Regions from separate parts of the Metabacillus mesotrionivorans genome, predicted to be linked through region 1. Evidence: riboswitches for the same ligand, from Rfam matches in the RefSeq annotation. Region 1 holds a riboswitch; the other holds the start of a gene.

Region 1 (5,139 bases):
GATAAAAGGAGGAAATCATGCGCAGTTTGGGATTTACGGGAATCAAAAAGGCGATAACGAAGCAGACATCAACGTGTATATTCAGCAGGATCTCATCGTCAGTAAAATTGACCGGTGGATCTTAATGAATCAGTAGTTTTCAGAGTGAAACTGACAAAAAAGCTGCACCCGCGCGAAAAGCTCATGGGTGCAGCTTCTTCTCATTATTTTGTTGCCTCAAGAAACTCCTCTGCATCCTGAACAATAAGAGCCACTGCGTCTTTCCAGAAATCTTCTTTTGTCAGATCAGCGCCAAGATGCTTCATTGCAAGATCTTCAACCTGCATCGAGCCTGTATCTTTAAGTAAGGCAATGTACTTCTGTTCAAAAGCAGCTCCTTCCTCAAGCGCTTTTGCATAGATTCCAAGCGAGAACAAGTAACCGAATGTATACGGGAAGTTATAGAATGGTACACCCGTAATATGGAAGTGCAGCTTTGATGCCCAGAAGTGAGGGTGATACTCGCCTAATGAATCACAATATGCTTCTTTTTGCGCGGCTTCCATCAGCTCGCTGATTCTCTCCGCACTCACCATTCCTTTTTTGCGCTCTTCATAGAACGCATTTTCAAAAATAAAACGGCCATGTATATTCATCAGAAGCGCCACACTGCGCTGAACTTTATCTTCAAGCAGGGCAAGACGCTCTTCTTCTGTTTTTGCTTTTTTTACAGAAGCATCCGCCACAATCATCTCGGCAAATGTCGAGGCCGTTTCCGCCACATTCATCGCATAGCTGCGGTTAAGCGGATGAACGCCTGCCATTGCATGCTGGTGAAACGCATGACCAAGCTCATGGGCAAGAGTCGCAATGTTTGAAGGGGTGCCTGAGAACGTCATAAAAATGCGTGACTGATCGCTTTCCGGAAAGCTTGTGCAAAATCCGCCCGGTGCCTTTCCCTGTCTGTCTTCAGCTTCAATCCAGCGGTCTTCAAAGGCTTTTTTCGTAAAAGAGGTGAGCTCTTCCCCGAAATTTGAGAACTGATCAAGAATAAACTCTGCGCCTTCCTGGTAGGAAACCTTCGACTCTTTGCCGCCGATCGGCGCATCAAGATCATACCAGCTGAGTTTCTCAACCCCAAGAAGCTCTGCTTTTCTTTTTAAATACTTTACTAGAGACTGTTTGTTTTCAGAAATGACCTTCCACATGACATCGAGCGTCTCCCGCTTCATTCGGTTGATTTCAAGCGGCTCGCTGAGCACGTCGTTCCAGCCCCGCTTTTCGTAGACATTCAGCCTGAAGCCTGCAAGATGGTTCAGCGTCTGGGCAAATAAATCAGCTTTGCCCCCCCATGCTTTTTCCCACTCTTCAAATACAGCCTTGCGGACTTCACGATCTGCACTTGAGAATTTATTGGCCGCCTGACCAACTGAAAGTTCCTTGACTTCTCCATCTTCGCTGAATGGAATTTTCACCGTTGAGACGAGTGTGTCATAAAACTGTCCCCACGCATGATATCCGTCAACTGATAGAGCATTAATCAGCGTTTCCTGCTCCATCGGCAGTTTATTCTTCGCTTTGTTTCTGAGTTCAGTGAGCACATAGCTGAGGTCAGCCAGACTTTCCGTCTGAATAAGCTCTTCCCAGACTCCGTCCTCCACTTTTACCAGCTTTTGATCAAGGCTTGCGAGTGCATTCTGAAAGTGAGAGCTGAGCTGCGTTACTTTTCCTCTCAGCACAGCTGCGTATTTGTCCTCTGTATCCTGAGCCTGCAGGCAGCCGACATAAGCACCTGCCTGTCTAATTCTTTTAGCAATTCCCTGGAATGAGTCAAGGATTTGATCAAGGTAAACGTAATCCTCTTTTGAGCTTGGCACATCCAGCTGATCTGCCTCGTCCTTAAATAATGGAACATCCTTTTCAAGCTCTTCTAAGTGACGCTTAAAACCTTCAGACTTGCTGCCTCCTTTAAAAAATACATCCAAATCCCACGTTTCTGCATATGTAGCGGCTTTCATCAATCTACCCCCTGTTAAGTATTTCGCTTCACTAAATAAACTGACAGGTCTATTATATAACACCCGTTTGAATTTTTGTATAATTCTTACTCTTTTTGAAATCAAAAAAAACAACCCGCAGGCTGTTCTTAGTTACTTCACCGATTTATCTGATTTCACGTCATCGTCATCCATTAAGCCTTTTGTTGCATTTTTAAATTCTCTCAGTGTTTTACCTGCAGCTTTGCCCAGCTCCGGAAGCTTTTTCGGTCCGAATAGCAGAAGTGCCACAAACACTATTAACATGATTTCGCCGAATCCCAAGTTCATCATGTACCCTTCTTCCATGTATTATTTCATAAAAAAAGAAAACGTTATCTTTGTAAATTATAGTAGATTTTCCCTCATAATGCAAAGTGAAGTTTTTCACGGCACGCATTTGTAACTATTGGAAATACACGATTTTTGTTGACATTTGCTATATGTTCCTGCTAAATTAGCTCTATCAAAATAACATAAAAAAATCCTCACGTCATCTCAGTGAGGTAGAGGTTGCGCGATAGGAAGAGTAGCATGCATGAAGCCGGTGGGGCTGATGAGAGCATGTTGAAAGGCCTTCGCGCCGAAGTGTAAAACAGCCACACTGTTATACGCTGGGACGGCATCGAACAGGTGCCGGACTGCCGCAGATTGCTCTGCGGAGTGCTATCAGGAGATGATGGTGAGTTTTTGCGTATTTGGCGCACGGACTTTTCCGTGCGTCTTTTTGTTTGTTTCGATTAAAAATGACACAGACTGTTGATAAGGTATGTGTTCTCTAGGAGGTTTCATGGTTTGAAACAGAAAAAATGGGGTTTTTGGCTGTTAACAGCCTTTGTTGTAGGAAATATGGTCGGCTCAGGTATATTCATGCTGCCGAGCACACTTGCACAGACAGCAAGTCCACTGGGTGTAACAAGCGCCTGGCTTGTGACTGGATTCGGCGTCCTGATGATCGCACTTGTTTTTGGCAATCTTTCCATCCGCAGACCGGACCTGACCGCAGGTCCTCAAAGCTATGCCAAGGCGCTTTTTGATTCGCCCAAGAAAGGAAACGTAGCAGGCTTCAGCATGGTTTGGGGATACTGGGTCGCAAACTGGATCAGCAATGTTGCCATTATCACAAGCTTTGCCGGATATTTGTCCTCTTTTTTCCCAATTATGTCTGACAAATCGGTTCTCTTTACGATCGGCTCACAGGACGTTCAGCTTGGAAGAGCAATAACGTTTGCTGTCTGCACAATTCTGCTTTGGGGAACTCATACAATTCTTATCACAAACATGACAGGTGCAGGGAAGCTTAATTTTGTCGCCACAGCTTCTAAGGTGATCGGGTTTATGCTGTTTATTATTGCGGGATTATTCGCACTTGAATCTGCCGCGTTCGGCGAATTCTATTTCCCAGTTGAAACAGACAGCGGCAATACACTGGGACTGACCAGTCAAATTCAGTTTGCTGCCATCTCAACTTTGTGGGCGTTTGTCGGCATCGAATCTGCCGTCATTTTATCAGGACGCGCATCCTCACAAAGAGATGTGAAAAGAGCTACAATTACCGGTTTAATCATTGCGGTTTTCATCTATATGGTTATCACTCTTATTACGATGTCTGTTCTTCCGCATGATCAGCTGCAGGCGTCCGACAAGCCATTCGTCGATGTTCTTTCCGTTATTTTGGGAGATGCAGGAGCGAATGCGATGGCTCTGCTCGCCGTTGTTTCACTTTTCGGTTCCACAATCGGCTGGATTCTGCTTTCATCGGAAGTGCCGTATCAGGCTGCAAAATCAGGGATCTTCCCGGCATTCTTTGCAAAGACCAATAAAAAAGGCAGTCCTAAAAATGCCCTGCTGATTACAAATCTGATGTCGCAGATTTTCATTTTCTCAACGATTTCAGGAACCATCAGCGAAGCTTATACGTTCCTGACAACGTCAGCTACACTTGCTTATCTTTTCCCGTACCTTGTATCCTCCATCTTCTTCCTGAAGCTGATTGCTAAAGGAGAAACGTATGATCTGGTAAAGGGTTCACGTGTAAGAGACGGGATCATCGCGTCCATAGCCTGTATCTATTCTGTCTGGGTTATCGTTACAGGAACAGCGGATCTCAAAACGTTTGCTTTAGGCGTTGGCCTTTTCCTTGCAGGTTTTGTCATCTATCCATTCCTTAAAAAGTATATGAAAAAAGAAGAATCTGCTTCTGCTTAACCAAAAGGGCTGCACCCATTAGTGCAGCCCTTTTAAATTACTGCCGGAGCAAACATCTGGCTTGCACAATACTCGATGATTTCTCTCCTTCTTATGATTCCGATAAAGATTCCTTTGTCATCTGTCACAGGCACAAAATTCTGTTCCATGGCCCTGGAAATGATATGCTCCATTTCAGCCTGAATGGAAATGGGTTCGTTTTTGCGGTGAAAAGGAATTTCCGTCAGCCTGATATTTTCTGTGTTGTGAAAATTCAGGTTTGGGGTGTTTTTCAGCTTCCAGAGCAGATCTCCCTCTGTCAGCGTCGTGACATATTTGCCTTCATGATCAAGCAGCGGAACCGCCGAATATCGGTGGTATTCCATCTTTTCAAGCGCCTGCCGCATCGTTGACTGGATAGGCAAATAGACAACATCCTTTTTAGGGATCAGGAAAAAAGCAATATTCATTTCTTAAAAGTCCTCTCTATATTTTTCCATCTGAAACGATATGAATATCAATGTTTTCTGTTTTTCGCATAATGGTATTTACAATAGACCCTTTTCGGATTTCTTCCCATCGTGTTCTTGCTGACTGTCCAAGCAGAATCTGTGTCACATGGTATTTATTTGCTGCCTCAATAATAATCTCAGCGGGCTTCCGGTTTCTCTCGTGCTCAAGCAAAAAGACGGCATTAAATTGAGAGGAGAGCAGCTGCCACCGTTCTATTTTTTCTCTCATCTCCTGAGTAAATGATTCTTTCGGATATTTTGCAGCATGCAGAACATACAGCTGTGCACGAAGGCGGTTCGCCATCCTCCAGCCTCTTCTGATCAGTTTTTCGGCAGTAGGACCGTACCCGACGCAAACAAGTATTTTTTCATGCACACCAATAGGTCCGTATGAAAGATTTCCGCTGATCTGCTCCATTTTTTCA
Region 2 (5,139 bases), on a different contig from region 1:
GAGCCATTCAGCATTTAGCAGGTATGTCCAATTCGAAAATCATTGTTGCCATCAACAAAGATCCGGAAGCCAATATCTTTAAAGTGGCCGATTACGGTATTGTCGGCGACCTCTTTGAAGTCGTTCCGCTTCTGACAGAAGAGTTCAAAAAGCTTAAAGTTCATTCTTAAAAGACCATAAAAACACGACCTCACCCGTCGTGTTTTTATTTTCTCCAGTCCGGATATGTTTTTCCTCAGAAAGTTGGGGAAAAGTAAACGTGAGCAAAAAATTCGCAGACCCAATTCTTTAATGCTATACTTCAGTTATTACTCGATTTTTAGGAGGAAATTACAATGGCAATTACAAATGCAACAGATCAAACATTTACAGCAGAAACTAGCGAAGGCGTAGTCCTCGTTGACTTTTGGGCTCCATGGTGCGGACCTTGTAAAATGATTGCTCCGGTTCTTGAAGAACTTGATCAGGAAATGGGCGACAAAGTGAAAGTGGTTAAGCTTGATGTTGATGAAAATCAGGAAACAGCAGGCAAATACGGAGTTATGAGCATTCCTACTTTGCTTGTATTCAAAAACGGAGAAGTTGTAGACAAAACAGTTGGCTTCCAGCCTAAAGAAGCTTTAGCTGAACTTCTTAATAAACACGCATAATTCGAAAACCTGCCGCAAATCGTTCGGCTGGATTTTTCAAAAACAAAACCCAGGCTTGCGAGCTTGGGTTTTTCATTTCTCTTTCATGCAGGAGAAAGCGCTCCTCTCCGAAACAAAAAATATGTCAATTATTGCTCAGGAAATGATTGCCCCTCTGCCTGTAAAGTATGTAAAAATTCACCTCTGACGGTGTCTGCAAAAAAGCGCGCATATCTCCGCACGACTCACAGACAGGATAATGGTACAATATTGGAATAAACCTTATTAATGGAGTGTCCGCAATGGAGCAATTGATAAAAGAAAAGCTGGCCGTTTTGCCGGATCAGCCGGGCTGCTATTTAATGAAGGACCGTTTCGGCACCGTTATCTATGTCGGAAAAGCAAAAGTGCTGAAGAATCGTGTCCGCTCTTATTTTACAGGCTCCCATGACGGGAAAACGCAGCGGCTTGTAAGTGAAATCAGAGATTTTGAATACATTGTAACCTCTTCAAATATAGAAGCGCTTATCTTAGAGCTGAACCTGATAAAAAAGCATGATCCAAAATACAATATCATGCTGAAGGATGACAAAATTTATCCGTTTATCAAAATCACCGGTGAAAGACATCCGCGGCTGATCGTTACCCGGAATGTTAAGAAGGATAAAGGAAAATACTTCGGGCCATACCCGAACGTGCAGGCAGCAAGGGAAACGAAGAAGCTGCTTGACCGTCTCTATCCTTTAAGAAAATGCTCCACACTCCCTGATCGAGTATGCCTTTACTACCACATGGGACAATGCCTTGCACCCTGCGTCTACAATGTGACGCAGGAACAGAACAGGCAGATGGTGGACGAAATGACGCGCTTTCTTAAAGGCGGATTTAAGCAGATTAAAGAGGAACTTTCAAAGAAAATGCTGGCTGCATCAGAGAATCTTGATTTTGAACGTGCAAAAGAATACCGGGACCAGATCGCCCACATCGACGCCACGATGGAAAAGCAAAAGATGACGATGAATGATTTTGTTGACCGTGATGTGTTCGGCTATTCGTTCGACAAGGGGTGGATGTGCGTTCAAGTGTTTTTTGTAAGACAGGGCAAGCTGATTGAACGGGATATAGCTATGTTCCCGCTTTATCAGGAACCTGAAGAAGAATTCTTGACCTTCCTCGGCCAGTTTTACTCAAAGAGCAATCATATTCTGCCGAAAGAAATTCTGCTTCCGGACAGCGTTGACCGCGAAATGGCAGCTGAGCTTCTTGGAGTTACGGCGACACAGCCTCAGCGGGGAAAGAAAAAGGATCTCGTGCTGCTGGCACATGAAAATGCGAAAATTGCTCTTAAGGAAAAATTCTCGCTGATTGAGCGCGATGAAGAGAGAACGATAAAAGCGATTGACCAGCTGGGTGAAAAAATGGGCATTTATACTCCTGCAAGAATTGAAGCCTTTGATAATTCAAACATTCAGGGTACAGATCCCGTATCGGCCATGATTGTTTTCATTGACGGGAAGCCTGCCAAAAAGGAATACAGAAAGTATAAAATTAAAACTGTTAAAGGCCCTGATGATTATGAATCGATGCGTGAAGTTGTCCGCAGACGCTATACGCGCGTCCTGAAAGAAGAACTTCCGCTTCCGGATTTAATTATTATTGACGGGGGGAAAGGCCACCTTGCAGCAGCTCAGGATGTGCTTGAAAATGAGCTTGGCTTGACCATACCTGTAGCAGGCCTTGTAAAGGACGACAAACATCGAACATCCAACCTCATGGTCGGCAGTCCGCCTGAAATTGTGGAACTTGAACGAAACAGCCAGGAGTTTTATCTCCTCCAGCGCATTCAGGATGAGGTTCACCGGTTTGCGATTACTTTCCACAGGCAAACTCGGGGAAAGACCGCTTTTCAATCCATTCTGGATGACATACCCGGTGTTGGCGAAAAACGCAGGAAGGTCCTGCTGAAACATTTCGGGTCTGTGAAAAAAATGAAAGAGGCAAGTGTAGATGACATTATCGCTGCAGGCATGCCTTCAAATACCGCAGAATTAATCTATGAGAAACTGCAGGAAAAAGAAGAAGCATAAAATGTTCTTGCTTTAAGCAGTAAGGTTTGCTAAAATTTTAACTAATTTCATAAATCAGATCGTTTAGTTCGTTAAATGACGGTAGAGGTGCGGACTTCAAGAGTAGCGCGTCAGAGGAAAATGGATTCCTTTGAAGACGCGTGAAAGGGGAGCGCCGCCGAAGCAAAGAAAGAGCCATTTCTTCTCTTTGCTGGTTTTGCGTTTAAGAGACGCAGGATTGTCAAGAAGATATTTTTCTTGGAGCGCTATCTCATTGTATGAATGAAGTTCCATTATTCGTTTATGCAAGCAATGAGATAGAGAATCTCATTGCTTTTTTTGCGTTTTCCGGGATTCTCCCTTTTACTTGCTGACGATCAAATAAGACTTTAAATAAGACTTGAAAGGCGAGAGGCGATATGGGTTTAATTGTACAAAAATTCGGAGGCACATCCGTTGGTTCACCTGAGAAGATCATGAATGCTGCAAACCGTGCAGCGGAGGAAAGACAAAAGGGGAACAGCGTAGTTGTCGTTGTATCGGCAATGGGGAAAACAACCGATCATTTAGTTTCACTTGCAGCTGAAATCACTCAAAAGCCAAGCAAGAGAGAAATGGACATGCTTCTTTCAACTGGAGAGCAAGTGACCATATCTCTTCTGACAATGGCTTTGCAGGCGAAAGGCTATGACGCTGTTTCCTATACAGGCTGGCAGGCCGGGATCAGCACAGAGCACGTCCACGGAAATGCGAGAATTTCCGGAATCGATACAGAGAAAATGGAAAAACGGCTTTCTGAAGGGAAAATCGTCGTTGTTGCCGGATTTCAGGGCTTTGCAGACGGCAGCGAGATCACGACTCTTGGACGCGGAGGCTCCGATACAACCGCAGTTGCACTTGCAGCAGCGCTGAAAGCGGACAAATGCGATATTTATACAGACGTGACGGGTGTATTCACAACCGACCCGCGTTTTGTAAAAGGTGCAAGAAAGCTTGAAGGAATTTCCTATGATGAAATGCTTGAGCTCGCTAACCTCGGAGCGGGTGTCCTGCATCCGCGAGCTGTTGAATTTGCAAAAAATTACGGAGTACCGCTTGAAGTCAGATCCAGCACAGAAGCCGAACGGGGCACGCTTATTGAGGAGGAAACAGATATGGAACAGAATTTAGTCGTAAGAGGCATTGCATTTGAAGATCAGGTGTCAAAAGTGACGGTTTGCGGGCTGCAAAACGGATTGATGGCTCTTTCCACTATTTTCAAAACACTCGCAAGCCATGGAATAAATGTGGATATTATTATTCAAAGTACAGCAGACGCACAGATCGCTTCTCTTTCATTCTCTGTAAAAACAGGGGAGGTCGAAGAGACCGTTCACGTTCTTGAAACGTATAAAGAGGAACTCGGATTTGAACGGATCGAGTTTGAAAACGGCCTGTCCAAAGTGTCAATCGTGGGGTCCGGAATGGTCTCAAACCCGGGTGTTGCGGCGGAAATGTTCCATGTTCTTGCAAAGGAAGGAATTGAAGTGAAAATGGTCAGCACATCAGAAATAAAAGTTTCAACGGTAGTCGGCCATGCTGATATGGTGAAAGCAGTAGAAGCGCTGCACGACGCATTTGAATTATCCGAGCAGCCGGCAGGCGTCCTTGGCGCCAACTGAGGGCTTTAATGAAAATGAAAAAAGGACGGGTATCATGAGTACCCGTCCTTTATTCGTTTTCAAACTCCATGTCTTTGTAGTCCCATTTCACAGTAAAGTGAACTTTGTCCGCACGTTTTTTAACATGCTCATAGGTTTCGGTGATCTGCTTGTTCATGCGCTGCACCTGCTGGGCAATAAAGCCTGCTTCAAGCTGGAACGACGGTTCTTTCATCGTTTTAAATCTTGTCTCGATCAGTTCGCTCTGCAGCTGAAATTCCATTTCGTCTTTTTTCTTATGTACAAGTGAAAGGTTTCCAAAGCCTGCGAGCGAAAAGAAAGCAATCAGCTCGTCGATGGAATCTGCCGGATATTTCCGCGCAAGGCTTTTGCCTGCCCAGTACATCATGGAAGCGGACTCGTTCCCCAGAATGTCAGGAATAAGCACTTCTCTAAGGAGTTCATATGCAAACGCAGGCACCTGCATATCTCTGAGCTGTGCCGTGTCAATTTGTTCTTTCGTTTTTTTCACATTCTTCCCCTCTTTCTGATTTTATTATATATCAAGATGCGGCATGAGGCACATGCAATAAAAGTAAATTATCTGCCGGGTCAGCACCAGATTAGTATTTTAAGAAAATAAAAATTGTTCCAAAACGAGATTTGTCACAAAATTAAAATTTATGAACACGTTTTCTTGACGCTGTAACGCGTGAGGAGTACAATAAATTTGTCACATTTTATCATACAATGTTTATTTTTTTAAAAGATTGCCGGGAATAGGAGAAACATTAAAAAAAAGAT

What was found. A riboswitch is a leader RNA that binds a small molecule or an ion and turns the genes downstream of it on or off. The one in region 1 is predicted to bind lysine.
Region 2: linked by a shared signal. The riboswitch ahead of ACTSEZ_RS13445 (aspartate kinase) and the one ahead of ACTSEZ_RS11190 (amino acid permease) in region 1 are both predicted to bind lysine.

What each region holds. Positions count from the first base shown of each region.
Region 1 covers NZ_JBQMFF010000003.1:246,129-251,267, forward strand. Annotated here, with positions in the region: gene ACTSEZ_RS11175 (alpha/beta fold hydrolase) at 1-136, shown strand, start outside; gene ACTSEZ_RS11180 (M3 family oligoendopeptidase) at 204-1,997, opposite strand; gene ACTSEZ_RS11185 (twin-arginine translocase TatA/TatE family subunit) at 2,130-2,306, opposite strand; lysine riboswitch at 2,515-2,692, shown strand; gene ACTSEZ_RS11190 (amino acid permease) at 2,811-4,223, shown strand; gene ACTSEZ_RS11195 (CBS domain-containing protein) at 4,256-4,672, opposite strand; gene kdpDN (KdpD-like non-kinase potassium sensor) at 4,689-5,139, opposite strand, start outside.
Region 2 covers NZ_JBQMFF010000004.1:239,656-244,794, forward strand. Annotated here, with positions in the region: gene ACTSEZ_RS13430 (electron transfer flavoprotein subunit alpha/FixB family protein) at 1-170, shown strand, start outside; gene trxA (thioredoxin) at 336-650, shown strand; gene uvrC (excinuclease ABC subunit UvrC) at 932-2,716, shown strand; lysine riboswitch at 2,791-2,972, shown strand; gene ACTSEZ_RS13445 (aspartate kinase) at 3,115-4,356, shown strand; gene ACTSEZ_RS13450 (YslB family protein) at 4,406-4,822, opposite strand.